Regions from separate parts of the Arthrobacter sp. 05T410 genome, predicted to be linked through region 3. Evidence: riboswitches for the same ligand, from Rfam matches in the RefSeq annotation. Region 3 holds a riboswitch; each other region holds the start of a gene.
The links. A riboswitch is a leader RNA that binds a small molecule or an ion and turns the genes downstream of it on or off. The one in region 3 is predicted to bind cyclic di-AMP.

Region 1: another riboswitch for cyclic di-AMP. It lies ahead of AC1DFR_RS12530 (NlpC/P60 family protein); the one in region 3 lies ahead of AC1DFR_RS16505 (hypothetical protein).
Region 2: another riboswitch for cyclic di-AMP. It lies ahead of AC1DFR_RS21285 (aggregation-promoting factor C-terminal-like domain-containing protein); the one in region 3 lies ahead of AC1DFR_RS16505 (hypothetical protein).

Annotation. Positions count from the first base shown of each region.
Region 1 covers NZ_JBFTLP010000008.1:23,395-26,658, forward strand. The annotation lists cyclic di-AMP (ydaO/yuaA leader) riboswitch at 38-252, shown strand; gene AC1DFR_RS12525 (M23 family metallopeptidase) at 257-1,078, shown strand; cyclic di-AMP (ydaO/yuaA leader) riboswitch at 1,215-1,384, shown strand; gene AC1DFR_RS12530 (NlpC/P60 family protein) at 1,680-2,438, shown strand; gene AC1DFR_RS12535 (HNH endonuclease) at 2,658-3,158, shown strand; gene mobA (molybdenum cofactor guanylyltransferase) at 3,253-3,264, shown strand, end outside.
Region 2 covers NZ_JBFTLP010000032.1:19,258-22,521, reverse strand. The annotation lists gene AC1DFR_RS21290 (bifunctional glycosyltransferase family 2/GtrA family protein) at 1-581, opposite strand, end outside; gene AC1DFR_RS21285 (aggregation-promoting factor C-terminal-like domain-containing protein) at 742-1,581, opposite strand; cyclic di-AMP (ydaO/yuaA leader) riboswitch at 1,581-1,740, opposite strand; gene AC1DFR_RS21280 (sensor histidine kinase) at 1,924-3,264, opposite strand, start outside.
Region 3 covers NZ_JBFTLP010000015.1:49,274-52,537, reverse strand. The annotation lists gene AC1DFR_RS16520 (DNA alkylation repair protein) at 1-74, shown strand, start outside; gene AC1DFR_RS16515 (cation:proton antiporter) at 133-1,338, opposite strand; gene AC1DFR_RS16510 (hypothetical protein) at 1,335-1,583, opposite strand; cyclic di-AMP (ydaO/yuaA leader) riboswitch at 1,785-1,987, shown strand; gene AC1DFR_RS16505 (hypothetical protein) at 1,995-2,684, shown strand; gene AC1DFR_RS16500 (sensor histidine kinase) at 2,830-3,264, opposite strand, start outside.

The DNA.
Region 1 (3,264 bases), on a different contig from region 3:
AGCGTTACCTGATCCGAAGCCGAGCCCTGCCAGCGGATCAGTCGCAGAACTACCTCCTGGCAGGGGCGGGGGAACCACTTTCGGCTGCTACTTCGGCAGCCTTGGGGTGAAGTCCGTCAGCGGCAAGCAGCTTCCACCGAAGGATCCCCTGGGGATGCATCTGTGCGTGGCTGCTTGCAACGGCGGACCGGGTCTTTGATCTCTCTGACCCGAATCCGACAGCTAACTTCGCAGGCCATCCAGAGAGGAACCGTTCTTGACCACCCAGACCTCCAGGGGCCGTCGCCGCGCGACCGGTCCCGCTCCGGAGCCGCGTCCCGTCGTCGCACACACGGCCGAACGCCCGCGGGACGTGCACCGGGATGAACGCCGTCGCCGTCGCAGTCCGTTCCGCCAGGTCACGGACTTTGCCGCGGCCAGCGGGGTCGGGCAGAAGGCCGGGATCGCCCTGGCCGCAACTGGTCTGGTTCTGACCGTGACGGTCCCCGTCACGAGCCCGGTGATGGCTTCGAATCCGGGCGGGTCCGGCGCGCTCTCCGCTGCCGTGCAGCCGGATGTCACCGCTGCCGCCGCCGCCAAAGTCGACTTCAACCGCACGGCCGTCACCACGAAGGGCGATCCGGACGGGAAACTCAAGCAGCTGCTGAGCGCCCAGTCTGTGGGCACCATCACCCGCGCGGCATCGGCCGGCACCCTGGGTGCGCCGCTCGACCAGCTGGTCACGGCCTCGCCCTTCGGCTACCGTGTCAGCCCCATTACCGGGGGCGCGGGGGAGTTCCACCGCGGTCAGGATTTCGCCGCCCAGTGCGGCACGGCGGTCCACGCGGCCGCCAGCGGCACCGTGACCTTCAACGGCTGGCATCCCTTCGGCGGGGGGAACCGCGTGGTCATCGATCACGGCAACGGCCTGGAGACCACGTACAACCACCTGTCCTCGGCCTCGGTCAAGGTCGGCCAGAAGGTTTCCCGCGGTGACGTCGTCGCCATGAGCGGAACCACCGGCGCCTCCACGGGCTGCCACCTCCACTTTGAAGTGATGGTCAACGGCGATGTCGTTGACCCGCTCGGCTGGCTCTGAAAAGACGATGGGCTGCTCTCAACTTCCTGTGACACGCCGTGATCTGAATGTGACATTGGATCCGGACTGCTGTAGGGTTTGAAGCACGCCAACTTTTCCGAAGTTGGCGCTCTTGAGTGGATTGCCTAGCTCTGCCACCGCTCAAGGTCCGTTCGCATTACATCGTCTGGCAGGGGCGGGGGAACCAATTTTGGCCTTCGAAAGAAGGCCTTGGGGTTAAGTCGTAAAGCTTCCCAGGAAGCAGCGCGGCCGGGTGACTCCCATCCGAATCCGACAGCTCACCTCGTAGGCATTGGGAGAGGCTACTTTCGTGTCTTCACGCCACAATTATGCGCGCATGCGCACCGGCGAGGCTCTGTCGAGCCCGCTGGAATCCACATCACGTGCCGCCCTTGCCGGCGCCCGGATTGGATCACGTTCCGCAGGCTCAATCTCTAGCGAGCCCGGACAGCATGCAGTTTCCGCTTTTGGCGCGTCTTCGCAGTACACCCTTCGCTAAGTAACCCATTTCGGGGCGATCCGGCGTACCCCCAAGATGCCGGAGCGTCCTCAGTCCGTGCCCGAAAGCGCGCGGTCCAAGGATCACGAAAGAGAGAACTTAATGACTACTCGTGCAAACGTTGCACGGCACCGCGCCGAGGTCACCAAGACCAACTCGCTGGCTGTTATTGCTAAAGCTGTCGGCGACAACGCCGGCGGCGTGGGCCGTCAGGCCGCGGTCATCGCCGCAGCTTCCGGTCTGGTCCTGACCAGCGGAATCGCAGCCAACGCTGCTGAAACCAATGTTCAGCGCGAATCCACCTCCGCTTCGGCCCTGGAAGTCCAGTCCGCAGCTCCGGCCACCATCTCGGCCGCTTCCACCATCGCGATCTCCTACGAGAAGCCCGCCGTGACCACCACGCCGGCTCCCGTTGTCGAGGCTCCCAAGCCCGTTGTCAAGGTCCAGGACGCCACGGCCACCCGCGCCGGCGGCACCGAGCTTGGCGTCAGCGGCGGCGTCGCTGCCCAGGCCCCCGCCGGCATCGGAAGCGGCGCAGGCGCGACCATCGCCGCCGCTGCCTACGCACAGATCGGCGTGGCGCAGGACTGCACCGCCCTCGCCACCAACGCCCTGGCCGCGGCAGGCATCCACTACCACGGCTGGCCGGCAGGTTACCTGTCCCTGGGCCGCACCGTGAGCGCCGCCGAGGCACGCCCGGGCGACCTCGCCTACTACCAGAACGGCGGCGTGGGCATGGCTCACATCGCGGTCTACGTCGGCAACGGCATGGCAGTGCACGGCGGCTGGAACGGCGGCACCACCGCGCTGTACAGCGTCAACGTCGGCTCCGGCCCGGTCTTCATCCGCGTCGGCGCCTAAGCACGAACCCCAGCATTCCAAAAGACCCCCGCCTCCCGGCGGGGGTCTTTTGCGTTGCTGTGCAGTGAACTTTCCGCGCCGGGGACCGCGCCGGTGAAAAAACATTCGGTGATCCGGCACTTGAGTGTTTACTCTTGTGTTGTCGATCCATAGCCCGACCATGCAGAGGGCAGCCGGCCCTCGTGCCGCTGGCGGGTGCGGCCGTGAAGAGGTATGCGGATGCGCACTCTCGTTCTGAATGCTGGATATGAACCGCTGGCGGTCATCACCTTCCGCCGGGCGCTCGTCCTTGTCCTGACCGGAAAGGCCAGCGTGGTGGCCGAAGGGGACGACCCCGTGGTCGGCCCCCAGGACATTTTGGGCCGCCCGTCCGTGATCCTGCTGAACCGCTACATCCGGCCCAGGTACAACACGATGACTGCGGTGAGCCGCCGCGGCGTGCTGCGCCGGGATGCCCACCGCTGCGCGTACTGCGGCAAGGCTGCCCACACCATCGACCACATCCAGCCCAAATCGCGGGGCGGGGCCGACTCCTGGGAGAATCTGGTGGCGGCGTGCCTGCGGTGCAACAACGCCAAGAGCGACCATACGCCGGCGGAGATGGGCTGGAAGATCGGTTTTGTTCCGGGCCCGCCAAAGGGTGCCATCTGGCAGATCAAGGAACTCGAGAAGCCGACGCCGGCCTGGGATCCGTTCCTGCTGCCTGAATCGGCTGCCTGATCTGCCCCCTTGCTGATTGATCAGCCGGTGAAGACGCTGCCGGCGCACGTGACGGCTTGTTCGGTGGCCGCTGGCGCCGCGCTAGGCTGAAACGATGGAGTTCGAT
Region 2 (3,264 bases), on a different contig from region 3:
TTGGGTCCGCGGACCACGCGGGAGTTGCGGGTCAGCCGTGTCCCGATCGCCAGGTCGGAGTGCCCGGAAATGAGCGGGGCAAGGAGCGGGCCGAGGGCCGCCAGATCAGTGGAAAGATCCACATCCATGTACGCCAGGACCGGCGACGGCGAGGCCAGCCACACCTTGCGGAGTGCGTTTCCGCGGCCCTTTTCTGCCATATGGACCACCGTCACTTCGCGCAGCTCGCGGGCTACCCGTTCCGCGGCCTTGAGCGTTCCGTCGGTGCTGGCGTTGTCCGCCACGGTGATCCGGAAGGAATGCGGGAAGGCGCCGAGCAGGTACGCGTGGAGCCGGCGCAGGCAGGCCTCGAGGTCCCGTTCCTCGTTAGAGACCGGGATGGTGACGTCCAGCAGGGGCGTGCTGGCGCGCGTATCAATGGCCGTGCGCCGGCCGCCGGGGCCGGTCAGGGCCCCAGCGATCGGGCCCGGGACGGGTGCGTCGGCCAGCGCAAGCCCCGAGGGTGCCCCGGGGGCCGCCGGGCCGGCCGGCGTCGCCGTGGAGCGGGGCAGGGTTCCTGTGGCCTGGTCTGTGAATGTCATGGCTCAACTTTCCCGGCGGCCCATATGAAGGCTTTAGGGTCAAGCTGTGCGGGGGCTGTGGAAGTCCGGGCCGCCGGGGCCGGTCCGGCCGTGGAGACGCAAAGAGGCCCCGGATCCATGCGGATCCGGGGCCTCCAGGGCGGGGGCGGCTAGTGCCGGTTTAGTACCAGTTGTGTGCGTAGTGGAAGTTCAGGGCACCGCAGGGGGAACCGTAGCGCGACTTGACGTAGTTCAGGCCCCAGTTGATCTGGGTCCGGTAGTTGGTCATGTAATCGGCGCCGGCGCTCGCCATCTTCGAGGCGGGCAGGGACTGGACCACGCCGTAGGCGCCGCTGCTGGCGTTCGTGGCGGTGGTCTTCCAGTCGGATTCCTTGGTCCACAGCTTGTGCAGGCACTGCATCTGGCCGGGTGCCCAGCCATAGCTTCCCAGCTGGGACGCGGCGTAGGCCTGCGCGCCGGCGGGGTCGTCGACTGCGACCGGCGCGGCTGCCGGTGCCGGTGCCGGAGCGGCTGCCGGTGCCGGAGCGGGGGCTGCCGCGGGAGCCGGAGCAGGTGCGGGGGCTGCCGCGGGTGCCGGAGCAGGTGCTGCCGCGGCTGCCGGTGCGGCAGCAGCGGGCGCGTGGATCAGCGCTTCGGCTGCCTTAACCTCCGAGATCTGGGGAGCCACGTTCTTTTCCGTGGCAGCGGTCGGCCCAGCCACCTGGACCCGCTCGAAGTTGAGCTTGGCCAGCGGGTCGGCGATCGTGGCCGTCTGGCTCGCAACATTCGCCGTGTGGGCGCCCGGCTCTGCCGCCTGGCTGGCGGCGCCGCCACCCAGCAGCAGCGCGCACGCGGCGGTGACGACGGCGGCACGGCGGCCGGTTACACCGAGCCCGGCGGCGAACCGCGACAGGGCGGATGCCTGCTTGACCGGTTCGGCGCGGTGGCGCGACTTGGCGGCGCCAACTGAGCGGGAATGCGAACCGCCGTCAGGGCGTGTTTGTACCTGGAATTCAGTCATGGTGGCCTCTCAACGCCGGCGGAGTTAGCTGTCGGGTTCGGATGAGGTCATCCGGCCGCACGGAACATCACGTGTCGGCTTCACCCCGAGGGCGCATGAAAGCAGATTGCCCGGGAACTCTGGGTCCCCCGCCTCTGCCTGGTCCAGCGGAATCCGGGAAGCGGCAGAGTTTGGCGTCCGTCCGGATATGCGGCACCGATGGCGGCGCACGCTAACGACGCTACAGGACCCGGCCGCTTAAGTCACATTTTGGTAACAGGAGTCACAGTGCCGGGGTGTCGGGTTGCGCCGGGCTCACCGGTCGACCGTCCGGGTCGTTTGCGCCGGCGGCGGCCGTTCCGGTTACGCCGGCGGCGGCGAGGCGGGCAGCCGCACGGCGAACTCCGTGCGGCCCGGCCGGGACGTGACCTCGACTGTTCCTCCGTGGGCCTCCACGATCGACTGGACAATGGACAGGCCCAACCCGCTGGTGCCCTCGGACGTCGGCGCGGCGGTCGCCGTGCCGTGACCTCCGCGGCTGCCGGAAACGGCGCCGGAGGACGAGCGTGCCGCGACCCCGGACCCGACCCTCGCCGTCGCGACGGCAGAATCGGCGGGGACGGCTGCGGGGTTCGACGCCGGATTGGTGCGCGAGGCGTCGGCCCGGGTGAAGCGGGCGAAGACCCGGCCGATAAATTCCGGGGCGATGCCGCTGCCATTGTCTGTCACGGTGACCACGGCGCTGCCGTCAGCCGAGCGCATGACGCCCGTGACCACCTTGGTCCCGGGTTCCGTGTGCTTGCGCGCATTGGACAGCAGGTTGGCGAGGACCTGGTGGAGCTGGGTCGCATCACCGCGCACCACCACGGGCTCGTCCGGAAGTTCCAGCTGCCAGATGCGGTCCGGGGCCATGACTTTCTCATCGCTGACCGTCTCGATGGCCAGTTGGGTGAGGTCGACGTCGGAGATTTTGAGCGGCTGTCCCTCGTCCAGGCGCGCCAGCAGCAGCAGGTCCTCCACGAGCGTGGTCATCCGCTCGGACTGGCTTTGCACACGGGCGAGGGACCTCTCGCCGTCGGGGGTGAAATGCTCGGTCATCCGCATCAGCTCCGTGTAGCCGCGGATGGCCGTCAGCGGGGTGCGGAGTTCGTGCGAGGCGTCGGCGACGAACTGCCGGACCTTCATTTCGCTCTCCTGCCTCGCCTCGAGAGCGTTGGAGACGTTGTCCAGCATCTTGTTCAGCGCGTAGCCCACGCTGCCCACTTCCGTTCCGGGATGGGCCGCCGACGTCGGGACGCGGACCCCGAGCGCCACCTCGCCGGCGTCCAGCGGGAGACGGGAGACCTTGGTGGCAACCTCGGAGAGCTGTTCCAGCGGCTTCATGGTCCGCCGGATCAGGGCCGTGCCGGCGAGCCCGATCAGCACGAGCCCGCCTGCGGACACCACCACCATGGTCCAGACCAGGGAGGCCAGGGTGTTTTGTTTTTCTGCCAGCGGGAGTCCGGTCACAATCACGTCGCCGTACGGTGTTCGCGCCGCCGTGAGCCGGTAGGCGCCGGCCGAAAGGCTGCGGTCCACGGACACGCCGCTCGGGGTGAGGGCCAGGAGAACCTTGTTGTCGGCGGGGGAGAGGCTCTTGACCGCGCCGTCCCCGGCCAGGAACCCGGCCCTGCTGACTTCGCCGTCCACTATCCGTGCGTTAAG
Region 3 (3,264 bases):
ATGCCGTCTCCCGGGTCCAGGCAGAGATGGCAAAGTGGAGGCCGGAGCTGCAATTCACGTCAATTGGAGAATGACCCTCCGAAATTTCGCCGCCGGCTCGGCTTTGGCCCAGGCATTTAGACATTCGGACTGTCAGGCCTTCGGACCCCCCGGATCGCCCTGCCCAACGGCGCTGCCGGAATTTCCGGACTTGCCGCCGGCATTTGCCGGGACCGCGAAAGTCCTCGCCGCCCGTGACCCGGCGACGGCGCCCGCGGCTATGGTGACCAGCGCTCCCACCAGCAGGGCCGCGGCCTCGCCCGGGAGCAGGACCTGAAGCTGCGTGCCGATGCTCGCCGCAGCCACCGGTACGCCAAGCTGGGCCGCCGACAACACCCCGAGCGACAGCGGGAGTCCCAGGAAAGCCAGGTCGGCGTGGGCCAGCAGGGCCCCGGCCCCCAGCAACAGGCCGAGGGCCATCATGTCCGGGTGCCCGGCCAGGTCCCTTAGAGTCAGCGATGCACCCAGCCACACGAAGAAGAGCGGACCCAGGAAGCCGTCGCTGAGCGCGAACAGTTGCCGGGCCAGCCGCCGCGGTTCGCCGACCGCAGCCATCACCAGGCCGAAAGAAAAGCCTGCCATCATCACAGACACATTGCTCCACGTCGCGACACCGGCCAGGGTGAAGAGCACGGCCAGCTGGATCCGTAGCTCCAGGGCAAACTTGCGGCTTTCCGAGAGCCGGTGCACGCGCCGACGGATTCCCTGGCGCTCCAGCCAGCGCAAGCCGACAAAGAGCACTACCGCGCACCCGGTCACCGCGAGGACACCCAGCGCCGCCTGGACTGCGTGGGGCGGATCCACCAGGAGCGGCAACGCCACAATGCAGGCTGTGTCGGCTATTGCCACCTGCGCTGTCATAGCGACGACATCTGGCCCGCCGAGGCGCAGGGAATCGACGATTGGAAGCACCAGGGCGGCCGACGAGGAGGCCAGCAGCACGACGTAGAGGGGAGCATGTCCAGTCCCGAACAGCAGTCCGATGCCGGTTCCGATCACCACCGCTGCCGCTGCGGCCACCATCGCCCGGCGGGAGCCTTTGCCGAGGGCGCCACGGATGTGCGGATCCCGCACGGGAACGTGGGTGCCTGCCACGAACATCATCAGCGCAAACCCGATATTGGCCAGCAGGGTGAACGTCGGGTCCGCGGGGTCCACCAGGGCCAGGCCTGAGCGCCCGATCGCGATGCCGGCCAGCAGCTCACCCAGCATGACAGGCAAGTGCCAGCGCGCCGGCAGGGCCAGCAGGGGTCCAGCCAAGGCGATGACGGCGATCAGCGCCAGCGACAGGAAGGTCACGGTTCGCGGCGGCCGGCCGGCGTCGGGCCTGACCGCCGTTCCACCACCGCATAGGCCTTGCCGTCCAGGAAAGCCCAGTCGTTGACAACCATGTACCCGAGCGCGTCCACCCGGTCATTGAGGATGTGCTCGTCGAAACCCCCGTCGCGCGGTTCCGCGTCCCATGTGCTCACGTGGACGTCCCCGCCGTCGAGGATCAGCAGCTCGGTGTTGACGTCGAAATCCTCTTGGGGCTGAGTGCTCAACTGGCAGATGGCGACACAATGGCTGTTCATTTTCGGGCCTCCGCTTCCGGTGGTGCTGATGGCATCATCCTATGTTCGGAAACGGCGCCGCCCTATGGGCAAATTGCGGCCCGGCATCACGGCTCCGTTACCTGAATGTGACTTTCGGGTGCGGTTCGCGCTACGGTTGATGAGTGCCTGTTGTCTCCGATACGGGCGCTCCCCAGCCGATTGCCTAACTCTGCCGCGGCCCGGGGGTAACTCGCATCAACGTCCGGCAGAGACGGGGAAACCACTTTTGATCTGCTGATATGCAGGTCTTGGGGTGAAGCCGCACAGTGCCCGCAACGACGGGCCCGGGAGTGCGGCCGGGTGCCTCCCATCCGAATCCGACAGCTCACCTCGCAGGCATTGGGAGAGGCTACATTTTTCATGACTTCAGTCAATACTTTTGCGCGCCATGCCGCCGTCCTCGCCGCCGCATCCGGCCTGGTCCTGACCAGCGGAATGGCCGCCAACGCCGCCACCGCCCCCGTGCAGCGTGACTCTGCTCCGGCGTCGACCGTCGACGTCACCGGACAGGTCAGTGCCCCCGTCAGCGCCGATTCAAGCGTCAAGATCAGCTTCGAGCGCCCCGCAGTGGATTCTGTTGCCGCGCCGGTCATCGAACAGCCCGTCGCACCGGCTCCGGCTCCCGCTGCAGCCCCGGCGGCAGCGCCCAAGGCTCCGGCCAAGCCGGTCATCCAGGTGCAGGCCGCTCCGGCAGCAGCTCCGGCTGCAGCGCCGGCTGCAGCGCCGGCCGCGGGCGGACGCAACGCCATCATGCTCTCGGCCGCCTACAGCCAGGTGGGCATCACCCAGGACTGCACCGCCATGGTGGAAAAGGCCCTTGGCGCCGCGGGTAAGCCCGTTGGCGACATCGGTCCCCGCGCGTTCCTTGGCCTTGGAACCGTTGTGGCGACGCCGCAGCCCGGTGACATGGTGGTCCAGTCCGGCCACGTCGGCATCTACGCCGGCAACGGCCAGGTGGTCAGTGGCGGCATGAACGGCAAGAACCAGACCATGGTCCACCCGCTGTCCTGGCTCACCGCGACCGGCGGCGTGACGTTCGTCCGCGCCTAAGCCGCACGGCCCCGACCCGGGGCCAGACAGTCCGGAAAGACCGGCGCTCGAGTTCCCTTGGGGGCAACTCGACCGCCGGTCTTTCCTGTCTTCGCATTCGGGAGTCCGGGATCCCGATGGCATATCTTTCCCCGGCGGATGGACCTCAGGGATTCCCGCTGCCCATGAGCGGAAGCATCAACTTCATGACGGTTCCCTCGTCGCCCGTCGCGGCCACCTCGACGGTGCCCCCGGCCGCGACGGCAATCTCCCGGACCAGGGCCAGGCCGATGCCAAAGCTCCGCTGTCCCTGTGAGGTGCCGGTGCCGGCCGTCCGCACGAACCGGTCAAAGATCCGGGCCTGATCGACGCCGGTGATTCCGGTCCCGGAGTCCGCCACCGTGATCACGGCGCGCTTCTGCTCGATTGAGGTCGTGATGGACACGCGGCCGCCCGGAGGCGTGTGGGCCAGCGCGTTGTCCGCTAGGGCCAGCACGGCACGCCGCAGCGCATTCTTCTCGATCCGGGCCAGCGGCCGGGCATCGGCAGAGAATTCCAGACGCACCTGGCGCTGCTCTGCCACCTGCTGGAGGCTGCCGGC